Regions from separate parts of the Pseudomonas spartinae genome, predicted to be linked through region 1. Evidence: predicted binding sites of a transcription regulator. Region 1 holds the regulator's gene; each other region holds the start of a gene.
The links. Region 1 encodes FliA, which starts transcription of late flagellar genes. Its sites were predicted from a motif close to CTAAAGTTTNNNNNNNNNNNGCCGNTAA; they were not measured.

Region 1 (4,178 bases):
CCATGAGCATCAGCTTGAGCAGGTTGCTTTCCACTTCGGTCACCAGTTGGGTGACACGCTTGATCACCTGACCGGTAAGGTCCTGGTAATCCTGCGCCAGCAGAATGTCGTTGAGGTGGCCGGACAGCTTGGCGCCATCTCGTTCGCTACGGGCGAGAAACAGCTCGACGCGCTTGGCCAGTTCACGGAAACCATCGGCACCGATTTCACGGCGCATGAAGCGACCCCATTCGACGCCCAGGCTCTGCGCCTCGTCGCTCAGGTCATTGACCAGCGGCGCGCTCTGCTCGACCAGATCCATGGTCCGGTTGGCAGCCTTCTCGGTCATGGTTACGACGTAGTTGAGGCGCTCGGTCGCGTCGGCGATCTGCGACAGCTCCTGAGCATGCGGCATGCGCGGGTCGAGCTGAAAATTGACAATAGCGTTGTGCAGCTCACGGGTCAGTTTGCCGACCTCGTGATAAAGACCTCGATCACGAACCTTGTTGAGCTCGTTGATCAGTTGCACCGCGTTGCCGAAGTTACCTTTTTCGAGGCTATCAACCAGCTCACGGGCATTGGTTTTCAGGGACGACTCAAGATCGCCCATCGTGGAATCATCGTGTTCCATAGCACCCTCGCGGCTGACATCAGCCGTTGACCCGCTCGAAGATCTTCTCGATCTTTTCCTTCAGCACCTGGGCAGTGAAGGGTTTGACCACATAACCATTCACGCCGGCCTGAGCCGCCTCGATGATCTGATCGCGCTTGGCTTCAGCGGTCACCATCAGCACTGGCAGATGCTTGAGGCGCTCATCGGCACGCACGGCACGCAGCAGGTCGATACCGGTCATGCCCGGCATGTTCCAGTCGGTCACCAGAAAGTCGAAGCTGCCGCTCTGCAGCATCGGCAGCGCCGAGGTGCCGTCATCGGCTTCCGCGGTGTTGGTGAAACCCAAATCCCGCAAGAGGTTCTTGATGATCCGTCGCATCGTCGAGAAATCGTCAACGATGAGGATTTTCATGTTCTTGTCCAAGTCGACCTCCGTACAGTCCCAAACGTATTGCGCTTGCAACTACGTCCTTTAATCGTGAAACCGCTTCCGCCTGCGAGTACGTCGCCTTCAGCCAGCGCGCCATTCGCTCAACCGTGAACGCAGACGCGCTGCGCATTGGCTGTGCAACTGGCTCACACGTGACTCGCTAACCCCCAGCACTTCACCGATTTCTTTCAAGTTCAGTTCTTCATCGTAATACAGCGCCAGCACGAGGCGTTCACGCTCCGGCAAACCGGCAATGGCATTGGCCAAAGCCGTCTGGAAACGTTCGTCTTCGAGGTCCCGCGAAGGTTCGAGGTGGGTGTGCCCGGCGTCTTCGTGCAACCCGCCGTGCTCGCCGTCCTGCACCAGGTCGTCGAAGCTGAACAGGCGGCTGCCCAAAGTGTCGCCAAGAATGCCGTAGTAATCCTCCAGACTCAATTGGAGTTCGGCCGCAACCTCGTGATCTTTAGCGTCACGTCCGGTTCTCGCCTCTACGGCGCGAATCGCATCGCTGACCATCCGGCTGTTGCGGTGTACCGAACGAGGCGCCCAGTCACCCTTGCGCACCTCGTCGAGCATGGAGCCGCGAATGCGAATACCGGCGAACGTTTCAAAGCTGGCACCCTTGCTGGAGTCGTATTTGCGCGAGGCTTCGAGCAGGCCGATCATGCCGGCCTGAATCAGATCGTCGACCTGCACGCTGGCCGGCAAGCGGGCCAGCAGGTGGTAGGCGATACGCTTGACCAGAGGCGCGTAGCGCTCGATCAGCTGATGCTGGGAATCCTGCGCCTGAGCCTTGTTGTACATACGAAGTCCAGAGGCTGCTGTCATACGGCCGAGTCTGCAGTCGGTTGCTGCACCAGACGCTCGACGAAAAACTCCAGATGGCCACGGGGATTGGCCGGCAGCGGCCAGGTGTCAACCTTCTGAGCTATCGCCTTGAACGCCAGAGCGCACTTGGAGCGAGGGAAGGCTTCATACACAGCACGCTGCTTCTGTACGGCTTTGCGCACGCACTCGTCATAGGGCACGGCACCGACATACTGCAGAGCAACATCGAGGAAGCGATCCGTCACCTTGGTCAGCTTAGCAAAGAGATTGCGACCTTCCTGCGGACTGTGGGCCATGTTGGCCAACACGCGAAAGCGACTGATGCCGTGATCACGGTTGAGCAGCTTGATCAGCGCGTAGGCGTCGGTGATTGAAGTGGGCTCGTCGCACACCACCACGAGGATTTCCTGCGCGGCGCGAACGAAGCTCACTACCGCGTCGCCGATACCTGCCGCGGTATCGATCACCAGCACGTCGAGATTCTCGCTGATATCGCTGAACGCCTGGATCAAGCCGGCGTGCTGCATTGGCGTCAGGCTGACCATACTCTGCGTGCCGGAGGCTGCCGGCACGATGCGGACACCGCCCGGCCCTTGCAACAGCACGTCACGCAGATCGCACTCGCCGGCGATCACATCGGCCAGCGTGCGCTTGGGCGTCAACCCCAACAGAACGTCGACGTTGGCCAGACCAAGGTCGGCGTCCATCAGCATTACCCGGCGACCGAGATCGGCCAGGGCCATGGACAGATTGACCGACACGTTGGTCTTACCGACGCCACCCTTGCCGCCAGTCACCGCAATCACCTGTACGGGATGCATACCCATGTTCTCTTTACACCTTGTCTAACTTCGACTTGGCCGTCAGGCCGTTCACTCCCACACAACCTGCGCGAGAGGGTGCAACATTATCGCCGCTTCAGCCGGCTCGCTGCGTCGGGTTGTGATAGAGGCCGGCGAACATCTGCGCCATGGCATCTTCACTTGGCTCCTCGGCGGCCTGCAAACCTACTGCCCGGCTCACCAGCTGATGGCTGCGCGGCACCTGCAGATTGTCCGGAATCCGCGGTCCGTCTGTCACATAGGCTACCGGCAGTTGCTGGCCTATAGCCAGGCCTAAAACCTCGCCCAGGCTCGCGGCCTCGTCCAGTTTCGTCAGTATGCAGCCTGAAAGGCCACAACGCTTGTAACTATGGTAGGCCGCCTTGAGCACTTGGCTCTGACTTGTTGCAGCCAGTACCAGATAATTTTTTGCCTTGATGCGCGCCGAAGCCAGACTTTCCAGTTGCAGGCGCAAGGCGGGATCGTTGCCCGGCAAGCCGGCGGTATCGACCAGCACCACGCGTTTCTTGGCTAGCGGCGCCAGGGATTGCAGCAGAGACTGCCCCGGATCGACCTGGGTCACCGATACACCGAGGATACGCCCGAGGGTCTTGAGTTGCTCCTGCGCACCGATGCGGAAGCTGTCCATACTGACCAGAGCGACCTGTTGCGAGCCGTACTTAAGCACGTAGCGTGCAGCCAGCTTGGCCAGCGTGGTGGTTTTGCCCATGCCAGCCGGGCCGACCAGAGCGATGACACCGCCCTCCTCCAGTGGCTCGACCTTGGGCGTCTTGATCGCATGCGCCAGATGCGCCAGCAGCATGCGCCAGGCCTGACGCGGCTCGGCAACGCCAGCCACCTTGCTCAGCAGCGCCTGCGACAGTTCGGCGGACAAGCCCATGCGTTGCAGACGACGCCACAGATTGGCCTGTTGCGGACGACGAGTTTGCAGTTGCCCCCAGGCGATGGAGCCCAGTTGCACCTCAATCAGCTCGCGCAGGCCGTGCAGTTCGAAACGCATGGCATCCAGCGCCCGTGGATCGACTGCGGGCGTGGCAGGCGCTGCGGCTTCGACCGGGCGCTGCGGTTTGACCGGCGTTGCCAGCAGCTCGGGTGCCAGCAGCGATTCGTTGGCGAACAGTTGACGATCCTTGCCGCCATCCTGTTCGGCACGCGTGGTCAGCTCGGCCTGGGCGTTGGCAATACGCGCCTGGGTCTTGCGCAACTCGGCCTCCAGCGCGGGATTCGCACGCACCGGCGCCGGCGCCTGGTAGTCCAGCGCAGCAGTCAACTCGACGCCACCGGCGACACGGCGATTGCCGATGATCGAGGCGTCGGCACCCAACTCGTCACGCACCAGTTTCATGGCGGTCCGCATATCGGCGGCGAAGAAGCGTTTGACCTGCATGACCCTTTACCTCAGTTCTGGCCAACCGTAGCGACTATGGTGACCTGCTTGTTGTCCGGAATTTCCTGGTACGCCAGCACATGCATGCTGGGCACCGCC
Region 2 (4,178 bases), on a different contig from region 1:
GGCACGGCGAAACCTTCGAGCTGCCCGAAGGCGCCAGATTGCTGGCCTCCAGCGAGGCCTGTCGGCATCAGGCGTTTCAGCTCGGGCGGCGGGTGATCGGCCTGCAGTGCCACCCGGAGATGACGCCTGCGATCGTGGCGGATCTGTTGCACCAATGCGCTGATGAACTCGAGCCAGGCCCCTGGGTGCAGACACCCACCCAACTGGCAGCCGAGGCGCAGCGCTATGAGCCAGGCAATGCGTTGATGGCGCAGGTACTGGACTACCTGCTCGGCTAGCCAACGGGCGTCGCTGACACGGCCTGGGCAGGCCGCGCCAGCGAGCGGCGTCAGAGGCGGAAGTGCGCGATGTTTCCGCGTAATGCTTCGCTGGTGCGCGCCAGGCTCTCGCTTTCCTGCTGTGCATGCTGGAAGGCGGAGGCCGATTGCTCGGTGCTGTCGCGTACCGAGACGATGCCTCGGCTGATCTCTTCCGCTACCGCGCTCTGCTGCTCGGCGGCCGTGGCGATCTGCTGGTTCATGCCGTTGATGCGTTCGATCATGCTGACGATGCGGGCCACCGCCTCGCCAGCCTCGGACACGCCGGAAACCGACTGCGAACTGGAGTTCTGGCAGCGTTCCATGTAGCGCGCGGTCTCGTCGGCGATCTTCTGCAGGCTGGCAATCAGCCCTTCGATCTCGGTGGTGGCCTCCTGGGTGCGCCGGGCCAGGCTGCGTACCTCGTCGGCTACCACGGCAAAGCCGCGCCCGGCCTCACCGGCACGGGCCGCTTCGATGGCTGCGTTGAGGGCCAGCAGGTTGGTCTGGTCGGCCACTGACTTGATCACGTCGAGCACGCTGCCGATATTGCTGCTTTCGGCTTTCAGGCGTCCCATGGCCTCGCTGGAATTGTCGATCACCTGTGCCAGTTCGCCGATCAGGTTCACTGCCTGCCCGGCTTTCTGCTGGCTTTGCGCTGCGGCCTCGTCAGCCTCGCTGGCGGCTTGGGCGGCGGTTTCGGCACTACGCGCCACGTCCTGCACGGTCGCCGCCATTTCGTGCACGGCGGTGACGATCTGCTCCACTTCGCGCTGAGCCTGGGCCACGCTTTCGGCGTTGCGCAGGCTCGACTCGCTCAATTCCTGGCTGGAGTGAGCCACGGTACGTGATGAGGCATCGATGCCCTGGGTGACCTGGCGCAGGTTCTGCTGCATGCGCAGCAGGGCGGCAAGTACGCTGTTTTCCGCACTGTTGACGGCGGCTTCCATCGTCCGCAGGTCACCTTCGGCGACACGCTGGGCGATGCGGTTCAGGTCGCCTGGTTCGGCGCCCAGAGCGCGCAGCAGTTTACGGCTGATCAAATGGCCGAGCAGGGCGGCGAGTATGAAACTGATCGCCGTGATCAGAATGAGGATATTGCGCTCCTCCTTGTAGTGCGCTTCGTTTTCGCTCAAGCGTTGGTCGGCAATCTCGGTGGTGTGCTTGAGATAGCCCTCCAGGGTGCCGGTCAACTCCTCAAGTAGAGGCGTGCATTGCTCCTTGACCATGCGTTTCGCTTCCACGTCTTCACCGTTGAACAGGTGCTCGGCGATGCTGTGCGCGACCTCGCTGTAGCGTGCTTCCAGTTGTTCGATGCGTGCGAGCAGCTCGTGCCCTGTTGTTGAAACGTCCTTGTGGGTCGTGATTGCCTGGCGCAAGGCGGCGAGACTGTCGACGACTCTTTTCTCTTTCTGGGCGATGAAGTCACGCTGCGCCCCACGCTCTGCCGGCTCGCTGTTGAGAGCCAGGTTGCGCAGTGCGATGGCCCTGTCGCTGACGGCGTCACTGAGCTGGTTAGCCAGCTTTTTACGAGTCTCTATCCCGTTGATGTAGATGGAGAAGTCTTCGTCCGATGCCGCGAGGTTGTAGAGCGAGACGCCTGCTATCAGCAGCAACAGGGCGAGCAGAGAGCCATAGCTGGCGTACAGCAGTGTGCGGATCGAGAAGCCAGTTGCGGTAGACGGCATAGAGGCACCCTTTAGGGATATGACGCGTTTGTGCGGATTGTTTTGATGTACGCAAGAGCGATGGCTGCGTTTTATTTTTATGTGCATCCTGCGTCTAACCGTATGTCCCTAACGAGGTTGTCGTCTGAAGGTGCGCTCCTTGGCTGACTCGCACTGTGGTCAGCTGTCATTGCCTGGTGTGGTTGTGGCTTGCTGGGCTTGAGTCTCGCTCTGCGTGGCGCTCAGCAAATGGATCAAGATGATTGGACTTGAGCTTAGGATAGATATCGGTATGCCGCTTCGCTTCTTTAGGGTCGCGATATGGCATGTGGACGAGGCGATTTCCGAGAGCCGCTGTCTGGGAGCGATGCGGGCGCGCGAGGGGAGGGACTGGCTGGCGCTTGAGTGATCTGGAGATGGCCGGCGGCGAGCGCCGCCGGCCATGGCCTTACTTGAGCTTGGGCAGCTTTTCGTCCGGCAGGGCGTAGCTGTGCTTCTCGTGGATCATGGTGGCGATCAGCGCGTAGAGACTGACGCCGGCCACCAGCAAGCTGATGAAAACCAGGATGGCCGGCTTGTCGGCGAAGGTGAATACGGCGCTGGCGCCTTCGTAGGTAGTGATGCTCATGCTGCGTTCCTCGCGATAGGGCTGGCCGCTTGAGCGGCCAGGCTACAAAAAAGACTCAGGCCGACTTCGGCGTGGCGGTGGCCAGCGCTGCCGGCTCGCTGCCGCCGACGCTGCTGCTCGGGCCATACATCGAAGCCCATTCCGGGTAGGCCTGGGCTGGCACCTCGGTCAGATCCAGGCCACGTTCTTCGGCATGCGCCGGGACGCGCAGCAGGTCGGCCTTCTTCAGTGCATAGGAAATCAGGTAGCCGGGGACGAAGCCCAGGGTTGCCATGACCAGAGCGCCGCCCAGTTGGCCGAAGAAGCTGATCTCCGGCATGCCGTTCACGTTCGGGTAACCGGCCAGGAAGATGCCGCTGATGACGATACCGGCGAAGCCGCCGAAACCATGCACGGCGAAGGCACCGACGGCATCATCGAGCTTGAACTTGAGCAGCAGGTTGTTGATCAGCGGCGCGGTGGCCGATACGCCCATGCCGATCAGGTAGGCCAGGCCGGGGTGGTACAGGTCCAGACCCGGGGCTACCGAGATGATGCCGACCAGGCCGCCGGACATCATCCAGAACGGCTCGCGGGTGGTCAGGTAGGCGCCGATCAGGCCGCCGGCGAAGCCCATCAGGGTGTTGAAGGCGAACGCCGAGAGGTTGGTCGGCTGGCCGTAGATGTTGATCCACTGTGCGCCCGAGTTGTAGATGATGCAGCCGCCGAGGAAGCCGAAGAAACCGACGATGATCAGCATCAGGCCGACCACGCTCATCGGCATGCTGTGACCGACGATGGCGTTGGCGCTGCCATCGGCGTTGAAGCGGCCGATGCGTGCGCCGAGGTTGATCACCACCGCCAGGGTGAAGAAGCCGGCGATCATGTGCACGCAGCCCGCCGCACCGACATCATGGAAGCCCCATTTGACGGTCAGCCAGCCTTCCGGGTGCCAGCCCCAGGAGGCCGCCAGCAGCCAGAGGAAGCCGCCGAGGAAGATGGTCATGATGATGAAGGCGCTCATGCGCGTACGTTCGATCAGCGCACCGGAGAGAATCGAACCGGTGGTGGCGGCGAACATGGCGAAGGCGGCCCAGAAGATACCGGTGGCGTTATCGCTGATGTTCGGGCCCATGGACTGGCTCCAGGGCATGCCGGCGAGAATGGCGTCCATGCGCGGCACGATGCCGTCCGGGAAACCGTTGTAGACCGCCCAGCCGACCAGGAACACGCTGGGCACGATGAAACCGAAGGCGAGGATGTTCTTAACCCCCGCGGCCAGTGCATTCTTCAGACGAGACGCGCCGATCTCGTAGGAGAGAAAGCCCACATGAATGCAGATCATCAGGGCGATACACCACCAGTAGAATATTTCCATATTCAGGGTGTTGGTCATCTCTATCAGAGCCTGTAGCTCCTCCAGAGTGGGGGTCTTCTGCTCTTCCATCTATCAATCCTCGATACTGTTCTTGGAATGTCGGTCGGTCTTGGCAGTGGGACTTCAGGTGGACGCCATACAGGCGCGTTATTTATCTGTAGTTATAAAAAGTTCCCTGAATGAATAGGCAATCCTTGTGCCAGAAGGCGGCTCGCTGGCCCGCGGGCCAA
Region 3 (4,178 bases), on a different contig from region 1:
TCAAGGCGCCGCCGCACTACATCTTCGCCCCGGAGCAGCGCCAGTTGATTGGCAACAAGCTGATCATCCGCCTGCAGCCGGACGAAGGCATCGCCCTGCAGGTGTTGACCAAGGATCAGGGCCTGGACAAGGGCATGCAGTTGCGCAGCGGCCCGCTGCAGCTGAGTTTCTCCGACACTTACCGCAGTGCGCGGATCCCCGACGCCTACGAACGTCTGCTGCTGGAAGTGATGCGCGGCAACCAGAACCTGTTCGTGCGCAAGGACGAGATCGAATACGCCTGGCAGTGGTGCGATCAGTTGATCGACGGCTGGCAGCGCCTCGGCGAAGCGCCGAAACCTTATACCGCCGGCAGCTGGGGTCCCATGGCCTCGGTCGCGTTGATCACCCGGGACGGCAGGAGCTGGTATGGCGATCTCTGAACTGAAACTGCCGCAAGGCGTGCAGGCCTGTTCGCACGACGATGCCGGGCAGCTGGCCCAGGCATTGGCGGTACGCGTGGCCGATGCGCTGCGTCAGGCCATCGCCAGTCGCGGTCGGGCCACCTTGGTGGTCTCTGGCGGACGTAGCCCGGTGCCGTTCTTCGACGCGTTGGCGCAGCAGGAGCTGCCCTGGGCGCAGGTGTGCGTCAGCCTGGCCGACGAGCGCTGGGTGCCGGTCAATCATGCCGGTAGCAACGAGGCGCTGGTGCGTCGTCATCTGCTCCGGGGGCCGGCTGCCGAAGCCCGCTTTCTAGGTCTCTACCAGGTCGCTGGCAACCTCGAGCAAGCGGCCGAGCTGGCCGACGCTGCGGTTGCCGAGCTGGCGCCTGTCGACGTGCTGGTGCTGGGCATGGGCGACGATGGCCACACGGCCTCGCTGTTCCCGCACAGCCCCAATCTGCTCGAGGCACTGCAGCCGGACTGCGCGCGCCGGGTGTTGCCGATGCTCGCCCCGAGCGAGCCAGCACAACGCCTGACCCTGACCCTGCCGGTGTTGGCCAGCGCACGTCTGCCGCTGCTGGCGATCCAGGGCCAGGCGAAACTGAACACCCTGAGCGCAGCACTGCAGCCGGGCGAGGTCGCCCAGATGCCGATCCGTGCGTTCCTCAATTCTCCTCTTGAAATCCACTGGTGCCCCTGACATGACCAGCCTCGACCAAGACCAGCGTGCGCGCATGGCCGACAAAATCGCCGAGATCGACCGCATCTGCGCTCAGGCGCGGATCATGCCGGTGATCACCATCGCCCGTGAGGCGGATATCCTGCCGCTGGCCGACGCCCTGGCCGCCGGTGGCCTGCGGGTGCTGGAAGTGACCCTGCGCTCGGAGCATGGCCTGGAGGCGATTCGCCGCCTGCGCGCCGAGCGTCCCGAGCTCTGCGTTGGCGCCGGTACCGTGCTGGATCAGGACATGCTTGCCGCGGCAACCGCTGCCGGTGCGCAGTTCATCGTCACGCCAGGCAGCACGCGTGAGCTGCTGCTGGCGGCGCTGGACAACCCTCTGCCCATGCTGCCAGGCGTGAGCAGTGCGTCGGATCTGATGATCGGCTACGCCCTCGGCTATCGCCGCTTCAAGCTGTTTCCGGCGGAGGTCTGCGGTGGTGTCGCGGCGCTCAAGGCGCTGTCCGGGCCTTTCGGGGGCGTGCGTTTTTGCCCAACCGGCGGCATCACTCCGGACAACCTGCAACGCTACATGGCACAGCCCAACGTGATGTGCGTGGGCGGCACCTGGATGTTCCAGCGCGAGTGGGTGGCCAACAGCGATTGGGCGCGGATCCAGCAATGCAGCGCCGAGGCTCTGCAGCTGTTGGCCTGAATAGTTTGAACGGCGTCGCAGAATGGCCGCTGCGACGCCACAGCACTGCGTATGGGTTTAAATTCTGTGTCGTAGCGGCCGCCCTGTTCGTCAGCTACTCCCTGTGCTGGCTTCAACAAAAACAATTCTCCAGCGAAACCTGAAACACCCGCAGTTGGAGAATTGTTATGAATACCTGGTTCGCTAACATCCGCGTGACCCATAAGCTGGCGCTAGGCTTCGGTATGGTGCTGGCCCTGACCTTGATCCTCGCAAGCGTTGCCTGGACCAGCATGGGCAGCCTTATCCAGCGCAGCAATTGGACTGCCGACATCAATCACCTTAGCAATCTGCTGACTGAGCTGCGTGTCGACCGTCTGCGTTACATGCTGGATAACGGTGACGAGAAGATGGCCGAGGTGGTGCAGAAATCGCTGAACAGCTACAGCGACGCGCATGCCGACGTACGCAGTCGCTTTCGCAGTGCCGAGAACGTTCGCCTGCTGAAGCAGCAGGCCGAGCAGATCGAGCTGTACCGGCAGTCCTTCAAGCGCATGGACGAGGGCTATCGCACCGCACGTGCTGCCCGCGAGCAAATGGGCAGCCTGGCGAAGCAGGCATTTGCCGAGCTTGAAAACCTGTACAAGGTCGTGCAGCAGATTCCGCAGGACGACGAGCGTCGTTTCCAGCGTTACCAGGCCGTGCGCGATGTGCGTGAACACATGCAGTTGACCCGTTATGAAGTGCGCGGCTTTACGGCCAATCCCAACGCCACTACCGAACAGGCGATGCGCACCCAGGTCGAGCGTGGCGTGCAGAGCATCGACGCGCTGGCGGCGGCCTTCGCCGGCGAGCAGGCCGGCGCCATCAGCGCTGTGCGCGCTGGTCTCGATGCCTATCAGGTGCAAGTGCAGCGCTTCAGTCAGGCCAACGACAATATCGTCGCCGCTCGTGCTGAAATGACCCAGGAAGGCTACCAGATCGTCAAGGATAACAAGGCGCTGGTACAGCTCCAGATCGACCGTCGTGACGAAGAAACCGCCACTGCGCGCAGTCTGCAGATCATCACCACGTTGCTGGCGCTGTTGTTCGGTGTGCTGGCTGCCTGGATCATCACTCGACAGATCACGCGTCCGCTGCAGGAAACCCTGGGCGCAGTCCAGCGCATCGCTGAGGGCGATCTGACCGCTACCGTGCAGGTCGAGCGTCGCGATGAGATGGGCCAGCTGCAGCAGGGTATCCAGTACATGGCCAGTACCCTGCGCGAGCTGATCTCAGGCATTCGTGACAGCGTGACGCAGATCGCCAGTGCTGCCGAGGAGTTGTCGGCGGTTACCGAGCAGACCAGCGCCGGTGCCAACAGCCAGAAGAGCGAGACCGATCAGGTTGCCACTGCCATGCACGAGATGTCGGCCACGGTGCAGGAAGTCGCGCGCAATGCGGAGCAGGCTTCGCAGGCCGCCAACCAGGCCGATGGTCAGGCACGCATGGGAGATCAGGTGGTTGCCGAGGTGATTGCGCAGATCGAGCGCCTGGCCGCCGAGGTCAGCCGTTCCAGCGAGGCGATGAATGGCCTGCAGCAGGAAAGCGACAAGATCGGCAGCGTCATGGACGTGATCAAGTCGGTGGCCGAGCAGACCAATCTGCTGGCGCTCAACGCTGCCATCGAAGCGGCGCGTGCCGGTGAGGCTGGGCGCGGTTTTGCCGTGGTCGCCGATGAAGTCCGCGGTCTGGCCCAGCGCACGCAGAAGTCCACGGAAGAGATCGAAGCCTTGATCGCCGGGCTGCAGAGCGGCACCCAGCAGGTCGCTGCGGTGATGCGCAACAGTCGCGATCTGACCGACAGCAGCGTCGAGCTGACGCGCAAGGCTGGTGACTCGCTGGGCAGCATCACCCAGGCGGTGTCCAGCATTCAGTCGATGAACCAGCAGATCGCCGCCGCAGCGGAAGAGCAGAGCGCCGTGGCCGAGGAAATCAGCCGTAGCATTCTCAGTGTGCGTGACGTTTCCGAACAGACCGCCACCGCCAGCGACGAAACGGCCAAATCCTCGGCCGAGCTGGCGCGCCTGGGCGGTCAGCTGCAAGCAATGGTCAGCCGCTTCCGCGTTTGATTGGGGGGCGGCACAGGTGCGCATGGTGCACCCTGCGGGAATTGCGCCGTTCAACCCCTAGGGTGCGCTGCGCGCACCGCCGACTATCCTGAATCTGCCGGCATGGATTCAGGAGACAGGGAATGTCCAATTACCGCCGCGCCCGTGAAGCGGGCGCCTGCCATTTCTTTACGTTGGTAAGCCACCAGCGCCTCTGCGTATTGACCGATGCGCCATTGCGCGCAGCCTTGCGCCGCGCCATCGAACGAGTCCGTTTACACCGTCCCTTCATCATCGAGGGGTGGGTACTGCTG

Region 2: ACN8M7_RS12310 (methyl-accepting chemotaxis protein) is a predicted target of FliA. The motif match lies at 2,248-2,275, and genes of this name have one in related genera.
Region 3: ACN8M7_RS11385 (methyl-accepting chemotaxis protein) is a predicted target of FliA. The motif match lies at 1,853-1,880, and genes of this name have one in related genera.

The regions. Positions count from the first base shown of each region.
Region 1 is NZ_CBDAMB010000005.1:293,684-297,861, reverse strand. It holds gene ACN8M7_RS14055 (protein phosphatase CheZ) at 1-610, opposite strand, end outside; gene ACN8M7_RS14050 (chemotaxis response regulator CheY) at 630-1,004, opposite strand; gene fliA (RNA polymerase sigma factor FliA) at 1,104-1,850, opposite strand; gene fleN (flagellar synthesis regulator FleN) at 1,847-2,677, opposite strand; gene flhF (flagellar biosynthesis GTPase FlhF) at 2,769-4,079, opposite strand; gene flhA (flagellar biosynthesis protein FlhA) at 4,091-4,178, opposite strand, start outside.
Region 2 is NZ_CBDAMB010000004.1:331,875-336,052, reverse strand. It holds gene ACN8M7_RS12315 (type 1 glutamine amidotransferase) at 1-278, shown strand, start outside; gene ACN8M7_RS12310 (methyl-accepting chemotaxis protein) at 329-1,984, opposite strand; gene ACN8M7_RS12305 (hypothetical protein) at 2,412-2,591, opposite strand; gene ACN8M7_RS12300 (ammonium transporter) at 2,647-4,017, opposite strand.
Region 3 is NZ_CBDAMB010000004.1:150,231-154,408, reverse strand. It holds gene zwf (glucose-6-phosphate dehydrogenase) at 1-422, shown strand, start outside; gene pgl (6-phosphogluconolactonase) at 409-1,122, shown strand; gene ACN8M7_RS11390 (bifunctional 4-hydroxy-2-oxoglutarate aldolase/2-dehydro-3-deoxy-phosphogluconate aldolase) at 1,124-1,795, shown strand; gene ACN8M7_RS11385 (methyl-accepting chemotaxis protein) at 1,963-3,885, shown strand; gene ACN8M7_RS11380 (REP-associated tyrosine transposase) at 4,008-4,178, shown strand, end outside.